DNA from 2 places in the Streptomyces sp. NPDC046308 genome. Region 2 is predicted to be linked to the other one. Evidence: riboswitches for the same ligand, from Rfam matches in the RefSeq annotation. Region 2 holds a riboswitch; the other holds the start of a gene.

Region 1 (5,600 bases), on a different contig from region 2:
GGTATCCGGACGTTCTTCAACGCGCTGGGCCCGCTGACCAACCCGGCCCGGGTGCGCTCCCAGGCGACCGGCGTGGCCGACCCCCGGATGGCCCCGATCATCGCGGGCGTCCTCGCCGAGCGGGGCTCGTCCGCGCTGGTCTTCCGCGGGGACGACGGCCTGGACGAACTGACCACGACGGCCACTTCGCGCATCTGGTGGGTCCGCGACGGCAAGGTCTCGGAGCAGTCCTTCGACCCGCGCGACATCGGCATCGGCCTGGTCGAGGTCTCGGCACTGGCCGGCGGCGACCCCTCGTACAACGCGGACGTGGCCCGCCGCCTGCTGGCCGGGGAGACCGGCCCGGTCCGCGAGGCCGTACTGCTGAACTCGGCGGCCGCCCTGGTCGCCCTGGACCCCGGTACGGGCACGCTGGAGGAGCAGCTCGCCGCCGGGCTGGTGCGCGCGGCGGAGTCCATCGACTCGGGCGCGGCGCGCGCGGCGCTGGAGCGCTGGGTGGCGGCGAGCAACGCCTGACCACCACCGGCCGAATCGAGCCAAGGCCCCGGTCCACCATGCGGACCGGGGTCTTGCGCGCGGGGGATCTTGTGGCAGGATGCTGACCAGGTCACGAGTGACAGCGTTCAGGCCCCGGCTTGCTGTCCGGCAACCCTCCTTCCGTGGCGGGGTGCCCCGGGTGATGACCAGGTCGTAGGCAGCAAGGCCTACGGCAAGCGCGGATCCCTCGAAACCAGGGGTCCTGGTCTTCTCGAGGAGCGTTTTCCGTGAGCAAGCGAATGCGATAGGGCGACTCCGCCCCTACTTCACCCCTCGGATCAGGGTCACTTCCGTGTACCCCCGCCGACCGTTCCGGTCCGGCCCGAGGGCTCTCCCGTACCGCCTCCGGACTCCGTCCGTGGGACCCCAGGACGGCCGCACGGCCGTACCCGCGTACGGGCACTCCGAAGCCATTCAGCCCTGCCTGCCGGGAGATACCGCCATGTCCGCATTCCTGAACGCCGTCGCCACCCCCGTCGCCACCGCCGAGGGCCCCGCCTGTGCCGAGCCGCTGCCGGTGCTCGGCCGGGACGTCACCGTCCCGCTCGTCACCGGCGGCGAGGTCACCTACGCGGCCCTGGACTACGCCGCCAGTGCCCCGGCGCTCCAGCGGGTCTGGGACGACGTGGCCGCCTACGCCCCGTACTACGGCAGCGTGCACCGCGGCGCCGGGTACCTCTCGCAGCTCTCCACCGACCTCTTCGAGCAGAGCCGCGTCACGGTCGCCGAGTTCCTCGACTGCCGCCCCGGCGACCAGGTGGTCTTCACCCGGTCCACCACCGACTCGCTGAACCTCCTCGCCGCCGTGCTCCCCGCCGACTGCCAGGTCTTCGTCTTCGAGACCGAGCACCACGCCTCGCTGCTGCCCTGGACGAACGCGCAGGTCACCTACCTCAACGCCCCCCGCACCCCGGACGAGGCCGTCGCCACCCTGGAGCGGGCCCTCGCCGACCGGGAGCCCTATGGGCCGGCCCTGGTCTGCGTCACCGGGGCGTCCAACGTCACCGGTGAACTGTGGCCGGTGAAGGAACTCGCCGCCGCCGCGCACGCCCACGGCGCACGGATCGTCCTGGACGCCGCCCAGCTGGCCCCGCACCACCCCGTCTCGGTCCGGGACCTGGACGTGGACTGGGTCGCCTTCTCCGGACACAAGCTCTACGCGCCCTTCGGCTCGGGCGTGCTCGCCGGCCGCGCGGACTGGCTCCAGCAGGCCGAGCCGTACCTGGCGGGCGGCGGCGCCTCCCGCAAGGTGGCCCGGCGCGAGGACGGCGGCGTGGACGTCGAGTGGCACACCACGGCCGCCCGCCACGAGGCCGGCTCCCCGAACGTCATCGGCGTCTACTCCATCGCCTCCGCCTGCCGGGCCCTGACCGAGGCCGGCTTCGACGACCTGGTCGCCCGCGAGCAGCACCTCATCGCGAAGGTCCGCGACGGCCTCGCCGAGGTCCCGGCGGTCCGCGTCCTGTCCCTCTTCGGCGACGACGCCCCGCGCGTCGGCGTCATCTCCTTCGTCGTGGACGGCTGGAACAGCTCCCACTTCGCCGCCGCGCTGTCAGCGGAGTACGGGATCGGCGTCCGCGACGGCCTGTTCTGCGCCCACCCACTGGTCCGCACCCTGCTCGGCAGCGAGCCGCAGGCGCAGGGCGAATGCGGAGCCCCGGAGGCCGCCGCGGGGGAGAGCTCCCTGAACGCGATCCGCGTCAGCTTCGGCGCGGGCACCCCCGACGAGCACGTCGAGCGCTTCGTCGGCGCGGTGAAGGAACTGGTCACCTCCGGAGCCAAGTGGCAGTACCGCACGGAGGAAGGCCGCTGCGTCCCGGCGGTGTGACCTGCGGTCCGCTCGGCAGGTCTGGGGCGGTGCCCCGGCGGTGTCACCTGCGGTCGGCTCGGCAGGTCTGGGGCGGTGCCCCGGCGGGGTGACCTGCGGTCGGCTCGGCAGGTCTGGGGCGGTGCCCCGGCGGGGTGACCTGCGGTCCGCTCGGCAGGTCTGGGGTGGTGCCCCGGCGGGGTGACCTGCGGTCGGCGCGGCAGGGTGGGGTGGTGCCCCGGCGGAATGTCTCCTCGTCGTCGCGCCTGCGGGGATCGCTGCGACGGGTGAGGGCGGTTGCGCGCTCCTCCTGCGGGGACACTCCACCGTGTCCCCACCCCACGGCCGGCGCGGGGGAGCGGGGGCGCGCAGGGGCGTCCCCGCAGGAGGAGCGCGCAACCGCCCTCACGGCCGTGATGGGCCCGCAGGCGCGACGACGAGGAGTCGTCCCGGAGGGACCCCGCGGTCGGCCCGACGGCTCACGCCACTGCTCGGGGGCACCAAACCCAGCCCCGCCGGCGTTTGAGGCGTCGCGAAGCCGGGGCTACGCGGCGCCCGATACCCGCCCAGCCCGCCGCAGGCGTCGAGGCCGGGGCTACTCGGCGGCCCGATACCCGCACGGCACAGCGCTAAGCGTCGAGGCCGATCGCGAACGCCGCCTCCAGGTCGTGCTGCGAGTACGTGCGGAACGCGACGTGGGTGTCCGTCGCCTCGACGCCCGGGATCTTGCTGATGCGGCCCGGGATGATGTCCGCCAGGTTCTCGTGGCGGGCCACGCGGACCAGCGCGATCAGGTCGTACGTCCCCGTGACGGAGTAGACCTCGCTGACGCTGTCCAGCGCGGCGATCGACTCGGCGATCTCGGGGATGCGGTCCACGCTGGTCTTGATGAGCACGATCGCGGTGATCACGGCTGGCTGTCTCCCTCGGTGGCCGTCGCTGGTCGCCTCACTCTAGTCGCACCCCGATAACGGGCCCACGCGTAGAGGAAGCCGACCGAGAAGCCCACCAGATGGGCCAGGTAGGCGACCCCGGGGCCGCTGTCCGCCCGCTGCGCGGCGACCCCTTGGAGGGCGAACCAGAACAGCAGCACGAGCCACGCCGGGAACCGCAGCGGCAGGAAGAACAGGAAGGGGAACAGGCTCGTCACCCGCGCCCGCGGGAGCAGGTAGAGGAAGGCGCCCAGCACCGCCGAGATGGCTCCGGACGCCCCCACCAGGGTCTGCGCGGACCCGGCGTTGGCCGCCGCGTACGCCGCCAGCGCCACGTACCCCGTACAGAGGTAGAAGACGAGGAACCCGGGGCGGCCCATCCGTTCCTCCGCCATCGCCCCGAAGACGTGGAGGAAGAGCATGTTCCCGAGCAGGTGCAGCCAGCTGCCGTGGACGAACAGCGCCGTCAGCGGGGTCAGCCAGGCGCGCGGGGTGCCCGTGAAGAGCTCGTCCGGGACCACGCCCCAGCGCCGGAAGTACGCGGTCCCGGCGGCCAGCAGCTCGTCGCCCGTCCCGTAGACCGGGTTCAGGCCCGAGGCGGGGCCGAGTACGAACACCACACCGCAGCCCGCGATCAGCGCATGGGTGACCACCGGTCCCCGGGCGGCCTCGCGTAGGGCCCGCCACCTTACGATCATGTGACAGAGCATGACGCAACGAGACCCACCTGAGGCGGTGGCAGGCCGTAGGGTTACGAGCTGCGGTCCGCCGGCCGGTGAAGACTCGCGCAGACGGCGGCGCGGACGGCTTTAATTGAATCAGCTACGAAGGAGAGAGCGGCCTGATGACGGTTCCCCAGCCGACCGACACCACCCGGTGGCGCTGCACCCTGTGCGGCAACCTCACGCGCTTCGACGTCACCCGTTCGTCGAAGGTCGTCGAGTACGTCCACCTGGACCTCGCCGGGGAGCCCAAGGTCGAGGAGCGCGAGGTGGTCAATGAGACCATCGAGTCGGTCCGCTGCCGCTGGTGCAACGCGGTGGACCAGATCGAGCTCGTGGACAGGCCGGGCGCGGACTCCTGACGGAGGCGTGCCCGCAGGTAGATCACGGTAGGGGTGACGGATTGTGGAGCCAGCAAGCGGCGCTGAGCCGGCCGACGCGGCCGGCGACGCCGCCGAGGCGCTCGACCGCCCGCTGCCGGAAGGCGTGCGGCGGCGGGTCGTCGCGCTCGTCTCGGACGCCTTCGGCGCGCTGACGGTCGCGGACCTGCCGGCGCAGCTGCGCCAGTACGCCCGTTTCACCCCGACCCGGCGCGCCAAGTTCGCGGGCAACGCCATGGCCACGGCGGTCGAGACCGACGCCGTGTTCCGCGGTCGGGTCGCCGAGAAGCTGCGCGAGGCGCAGGCCGAGCTGGCCGCGGCCCTGGAGTCGGGTGCGCCGCCCGCCGCCGCGGATCCGCTGGACGTCGCGGCCGCCGCGTTCGTCCTGCGGCCGGCCGGCTGGGTCAAGCTGGTGGCCGCCGCGGGCGAGGAGGCGCAGCGCGCCGACGCCGAGCGGGTCGGCGAGGAGACCCGGCGCGAGCTGGAGCGGCTGCGCGAGGAGCTGGCCCACGCCCGTGAGCTGCAGCGTTCGGGCGGTGAGCACGTGCGCGTGGAGCTGGACGCGGCCCGCAAGGAAGCGGAATCGCTTCAGCGCAAGCTGCGCAGCGCGCTCAGCGACGTCAAGCGCGGTGAGGCGGCCCTGCGCAAGCTGACCGCCGAGGTCGACGGGATCCGCGGCGAGGCCGCCGCCCGGGTGGCCGCCGCCGAGAGCGAGGGCCGGCGGCTCAAGTCCCGCCTCGCGGAGGTGGAGGCGGCGCTGGAGACCTCGCGCCGGGCCACCCGCGAGGGGCGCAGCATCGAGGACATGCGGTTGCGGCTGCTGCTGGACACCGTGCTGGACGCGGCCCAGGGGCTGCGCCGCGAGCTGGCGCTGCCGCCCGTGAACACGCGCCCGGCGGACACCGTGGACGCGGTGGAGCCGGGCCGGATGACGCCGAAGGACATCGCGGCGCGCGCCCTGTCGGAGACCGATCCGGCGCTGCTGGACCAGCTGTTGGCGCTGCCCCAGGCCCATCTGGTGGTCGACGGCTACAACGTGACCAAGACCGGCTATCCGACGATGCCGCTGGAGAAGCAGCGGCTGCGGCTGCTGGGCGGGCTGTCGATGCTGGCCGCGCAGACGGGCGCGGAGATGACCTGTGTCTTCGACGGCGCGGAGCTGGCCGCCCCGGTGCTGCTCGCCCCGCCGCGCGGGGTGCGGGTGCTGTTCTCCAAGGCGGGG
Region 2 (5,600 bases):
GGCCGGAGCCCGGGGTCGATCAGAAGTCCATGTCACCGCCCGGCATGCCGCCCGGGGCACCGGCGCCGGCCTTCTCGGGCTTGTCGGCGATGACGGCCTCGGTCGTCAGGAACAGCGCGGCGATCGACGCGGCGTTCTGCAGCGCGGAGCGCGTGACCTTCGCCGGGTCGATGATGCCCTCGGCGATCATGTCGACGTACTCGCCGGTCGCGGCGTTCAGGCCGTGACCGATCGGGAGGTTGCGCACCTTCTCGACGACGACGCCACCCTCGAGACCACCGTTGACGGCGATCTGCTTCAGCGGGGCCTCCAGGGCGAGCTTCACGGCGTTGGCGCCGGTCGCCTCGTCACCCTCGAGCTCCAGCTTCTCGAAGACCGCGGAAGCCTGGAGCAGGGCCACGCCACCACCGGCGACGATGCCCTCCTCGACGGCCGCCTTCGCGTTGCGAACGGCGTCCTCGATGCGGTGCTTGCGCTCCTTGAGCTCGACCTCGGTCGCGGCACCGGCCTTGATGACGGCCACGCCGCCGGCCAGCTTCGCGAGGCGCTCCTGGAGCTTCTCGCGGTCGTAGTCCGAGTCGGAGTTCTCGATCTCGGCGCGGATCTGGTTGACGCGGCCCTGGACCTGGTCGCTGTCACCGGCACCGTCGACGATGGTGGTCTCGTCCTTGGTGATGACGACCTTGCGGGCGCGGCCGAGCAGGTCGAGACCGGCGTTCTCCAGCTTGAGGCCGACCTCCTCGGAGATGACGGTGCCGCCCGTGAGGATGGCGATGTCACCGAGCATGGCCTTGCGGCGGTCGCCGAAGCCCGGGGCCTTGACGGCGACGGACTTGAAGGTGCCGCGGATCTTGTTGACGACCAGGGTCGACAGGGCCTCGCCCTCGACGTCCTCGGCGATGATCAGCAGCGGCTTGCCGGACTGCATGACCTTCTCCAGGAGCGGCAGCAGGTCCTTGACCGAGCCGATCTTGGAGTTGACGATCAGGATGTACGGGTCGTCGAGGGACGACTCCATGCGCTCCATGTCGGTGGCGAAGTACGCCGAGATGTAGCCCTTGTCGAAGCGCATGCCCTCGGTGAGCTCGAGCTCCAGACCGAAGGTCTGCGACTCCTCGACGGTGATGACGCCTTCCTTGCCGACCTTGTCCATGGCCTCGGCGATGAGCTCGCCGATCTGGGTGTCGGCGGCGGAGATGGAGGCCGTCGAAGCGATCTGCTCCTTGGTCTCGACGTCCTTGGCCTGGGCGAGCAGGGCGGCGGAGACGGCCTCGACGGCCTTCTCGATACCACGCTTGAGGGCCATCGGGTTGGCGCCGGCGGCCACGTTGCGCAGGCCCTCGCGGACGAGCGCCTGGGCCAGCACGGTGGCGGTGGTCGTACCGTCGCCCGCGACGTCGTCCGTCTTCTTGGCGACTTCCTTGACCAGCTCGGCGCCGATCTTCTCGTACGGGTCCTCGAGCTCGATCTCCTTGGCGATGGAGACACCATCGTTGGTGATCGTGGGGGCGCCCCACTTCTTCTCAAGGACGACGTTGCGACCCTTGGGGCCAAGGGTGACCTTGACGGCGTCGGCGAGCTGGTTCATCCCACGCTCGAGGCCGCGGCGGGCCTCCTCGTCGAACGCAATGATCTTGGCCATCTGAAGTGGTCCTCCCGGACAGCGGTGGATTGCTCCCAGGACCGCGCCCGCGCCCGCGACGGACGGCCTGCGTGCCCGGCGGTTCCTTCCCACCGGACCCTGCGGGCCTCACCGACCCGGTCCTCGTTCAGTAGCACTCTCACCGGGAGAGTGCTAATGCCAATGATTAGCACTCGACCCCCGAGAGTGCAAGCGGCTTCGAAGAAGCCTCGGGGACCGGGCGTGGCGCGGGCGCACGTACGAGGGGCCCGCATCCCGTGTCCGGGATGTGGGCCCCTCGTAAGGTCGTGCAGGTCTTCGTTGAACGCTGTGCGTCGGTGGTCGATCGCTCCAGGACTAGCCGAGCGCGAGCTTGACCATGTCCGCCTGAGGACCCTTCTGGCCCTGCGAGATCTCGAACTCGACCCGCTGACCCTCTTCAAGGGTGCGGTACCCGTCCATCTGGATGGCGCTGTAGTGGACGAACACATCCGCACCACCGTCGACCGCGATGAAGCCGTAGCCCTTCTCCGCGTTGAACCACTTGACGGTGCCCTGAGCCATGCCTAACTCCCCTATTACTGGCCCTTGCGCGGGAACGCACTTCGCGTTCCCGGGTCAGAACTTGCGTCGGAACGCGTCGACCGAGGCTGAATGTATCTGCGCGAGTGCTGTCTGCAACAGGTCAATCCGACGAGAATTCTGGACACGGGGAAACATTGAAATAGAGTGAAAATTTGCCATACTCCCGGGCAACTCGGGCCTGACATATCTCGCCAAAGCCCCATACCGCGCTTGCACATTGACCCGATGTCGACCCTCACGCGACCCGTTCATATGCGGCGGGCAAGTCCGGCGGAGGGGACTTCCCCAACTCTACCGCGCCCAATCAAGCAGAATTACCCCCTCCGCTTTTAGCGGAGGGGGTAATTTCGGTTTGCGCGTGTCACCTGCCGGGTGACAAAGGAACCCTGAGGATCAGCAGCCGCCCGCGACGGCCGGAATGATCGAGACGCCGGCGCCGTCCGGCGTCTTCGCCTCCAGCCCGCCCTCGAAGCGCACGTCGTCGTCGTTGACGTAGACGTTCACGAAACGGCGCAGCTTGCCCTGGTCGTCCAGGACGCGCGCGGCGATGCCCGGGTGGCTCGCCTCCAGGGACTGGATGACCTCGGCGAGGGTCGCGCCCTCGGCGGGCACCTCGGCCTGACCGCCGGTGTAGGTGCGCAGGATGGTGGGGATGCGGACGTTGACGCTCATGGCGCTACTGCCTTTCCGGTAGAGCAGGAGGGGGAGGGGTGTCCGGCGGGTCGGGGCGGGGACCCGGCCCCGACCCGCCGGACACCCGCTAGGCCAGGCCGGCGGCGCGGAACGCGTCCAGGCTCGGGCGGATGGTGGCGGTCTGCCCGCTCTCCGCGGCCACCGCCTCCAGGGTCTTGAGGCCGTCGCCGGTGTTGAGGACGACGGTGGTCAGCGTCGGGTCGAGCTGCCCGTTCTCGATGAGCTTCTTCGTCACGCCGACGGTCACGCCGCCCGCGGTCTCGGCGAAGATGCCCTCGGTCTGCGCGAGGATCCTGATCGCCTCGACGACCTGCTCGTCGTTCACGTCCTCGACGAAGCCGCCGGTGCGCCGCGCGATGTCCAGGACGTACGGGCCGTCCGCCGGGTTGCCGATCGCGAGGGACTTGGCGATGGTGTTCGGCTTCTGCGGGCGGACCACGTCGTGACCGGCCTTGAAGGCGGTCGACACCGGGGAGCAGCCCTCGGCCTGGGCGCCGAAGATCTTGTACGGCTTGTCCTCGACGAGGCCGAGCTTGATCAGCTCCTGCAGACCCTTGTCGATCTTCGTCAGCTGCGAGCCGGACGCGATCGGGATCACGAGCTGGTCGGGCAGCTGCCAGCCGAGCTGTTCGCAGATCTCGTAGGCGAGGGTCTTGGAGCCCTCTCCGTAGTAGGGGCGCAGGTTGACGTTGACGAAGCCCCAGCCCTCGCCCAGCGGGTCGCCGATGAGCTCGGAGCAGAAGCGGTTGACGTCGTCGTAGTTGCCCTCGATGCCGACCAGGTCGCCGCCGTACACACCGGCCATGACGACCTTGCCCTGCTCCAGGTCGTGCGGGATGAACACGCAGGAGCGGAAGCCGGCCCGGGCGGCCGCGGCGCCGACGGCGCCGGCCAGGTTGCCGGTGGAGGAGCAGGACAGGGTGGTGAAGCCGAAGGCGCGGGCGGCCTCGACGGCGATGGCCACGACGCGGTCCTTGAAGGAGTGCGTCGGGTTGCCGGAGTCGTCCTTGACGTACAGCTTGCCGGTGACCCCGAGCTCCTTGGCCAGGTTCGCCGCGTCCACGAGCTTGGTGAAGCCCGGGTTCAGGCTCGGCTTGGAGGCCACGTTCGCGGGGACGGGCAGCAGCGGCGCGTAACGCCAGATGTTGGTGGGGCCGGCCTCGATCGCGGCGCGCAGCGCCTCGGGGTCCCCGGTCGGGAGGTCGTAGGCGACTTCCAGAGGTCCGAAGCACTCGGCGCACGCGAAGATGGGGCCGAGCTCGAAGCGGGTACCGCACTCGCGACAGGAAAGACCGTTGGCAGGTCCGAGATCGACAGAGGTGGCGACAGTCTGTGCAGCCATGATGGCGAGGCCCTTTCTCCTCATCTTCCCCATGGCGCACTTCGCCATGAGACGGAATTGGCACCTTCCCTAGCCGGGGACCTCGCTGACGTCGCTGAGCGATCGCGAGAACCGACTGGAGGGTTGCCGGGGCTTCAACGGGCCGTGTCCCTCTGCCCCTCTGGATGAGCGGTATGGCACCGGCACACGCGCTCTGTGGCGCGCCGGTGCGTTTGTACGCGGGGACCCCCGGCATGCGGTGGTCCTTCGCGTTGTTCAAGACTGTAACCGAAGGGCCGGGCGGTTGAGACAGCCGTCCGAACCGCGAGATGGATCTCAAATCGGCCGATAACGCCGACACGCAGGGAGTGCTGAGGGTGCTGGAAGAGGTGGAGCGCTGGCTGGCAGACCGCTCCTGGTCAGCCGCCGACCGACCGCTCGACCAGCTGCTCGACCGGAAACGGGCGGCCGGGACCACGGTCAGCGTGGTGCTGCCCGCGCTGGACGAGGAGGCGACGGTCGGCGCGATCGTCGAGGTCATCCGGCGCGAGCTGATCGAGGGACTGCCGTTCCCCCTGGTGGACGAGCTGGTCGTGGTCGACTCGGGCTCCACCGACCGTACGGCGGAGGTCGCGGCGAAGGCCGGCGCCCGGGTGGTGCACCGCGACGAGATCCTGCCGAGGATCCCGGCGCTGCCCGGCAAGGGCGAGGTGCTGTGGCGTTCGCTGCTGGCCACCAGCGGGGACGTCGTCTGCTTCGTCGACGCCGACCTGCGGGACTTCTCCGCCGCCTTCGTCTCGGGGATCGTGGGACCGCTGCTGACCGAACCGGACGTGCAGTTCGTCAAGGCCATGTACGACCGCCCGCTCGGTGACGCCCCCGGCCAGGGCGGCCGGGTCACGGAACTGGTGGCCCGCCCCCTCCTCAACCTGCACTGGCCGCAGCTGGCCGGCTTCGTCCAGCCGCTGGGCGGCGAGTACGCCGTACGCCGCTCCCTGCTGGAGCGGCTGCCGTTCCCCGTCGGGTACGGCGTCGAGCTGGGTCTGCTGGTCGACGCGCTGCACACGGTCGGCCTGGACGCGCTCGCCCAGGTGGACGTCGGCGTACGCGTCCACCGCCACCAGGACGGGCAGGCACTGGGCCGGATGGCCGCCGCGATCTACCGCACCGCCCTGCTGCGGCTCTCCCGCGGGCACTCCCCCGGCTACCGCTGGGGGTACCCCCTGGTACGGCCGGAGCTGACCCAGTTCGAGCGGGGGCCGCAGGGGTTCGTGCCGCGGACGTACGCGGTGGACACCGAGGAGCGGCCGCCGATGCTCGGCATCAGGGAGTACGCGCTGCGCCGCGTGGCGTGACGTCGGCCTGGAAAGTTTGAGCGAG

What was found. Region 2 has a riboswitch for S-adenosylmethionine ahead of thrC (threonine synthase). Riboswitches for the same ligand answer to the same signal wherever they lie in the genome.
Region 1: it holds a riboswitch for S-adenosylmethionine, as region 2 does, so the genes downstream of both, ACZ6JT_RS08245 (aminotransferase class V-fold PLP-dependent enzyme) here and thrC (threonine synthase) in region 2, are expected to answer to the same signal.

Annotation. Positions count from the first base shown of each region.
Region 1 is NZ_JBVJFB010000002.1:170,656-176,255, reverse strand. Features, by position in the region: gene trpD (anthranilate phosphoribosyltransferase) at 1-516, shown strand, start outside; SAM riboswitch class IV at 606-722, shown strand; gene ACZ6JT_RS08245 (aminotransferase class V-fold PLP-dependent enzyme) at 980-2,365, shown strand; gene ACZ6JT_RS08240 (Lrp/AsnC family transcriptional regulator) at 2,974-3,255, opposite strand; gene ACZ6JT_RS08235 (rhomboid family intramembrane serine protease) at 3,252-3,974, opposite strand; gene ACZ6JT_RS08230 (hypothetical protein) at 4,121-4,360, shown strand; gene ACZ6JT_RS08225 (NYN domain-containing protein) at 4,401-5,600, shown strand, end outside.
Region 2 is NZ_JBVJFB010000006.1:420,720-426,319, forward strand. Features, by position in the region: gene groL (chaperonin GroEL) at 20-1,642, opposite strand; gene ACZ6JT_RS25375 (cold-shock protein) at 1,979-2,185, opposite strand; gene ACZ6JT_RS25380 (MoaD/ThiS family protein) at 2,600-2,878, opposite strand; gene thrC (threonine synthase) at 2,967-4,241, opposite strand; SAM riboswitch class I at 4,259-4,412, opposite strand; gene ACZ6JT_RS25390 (glucosyl-3-phosphoglycerate synthase) at 4,598-5,575, shown strand.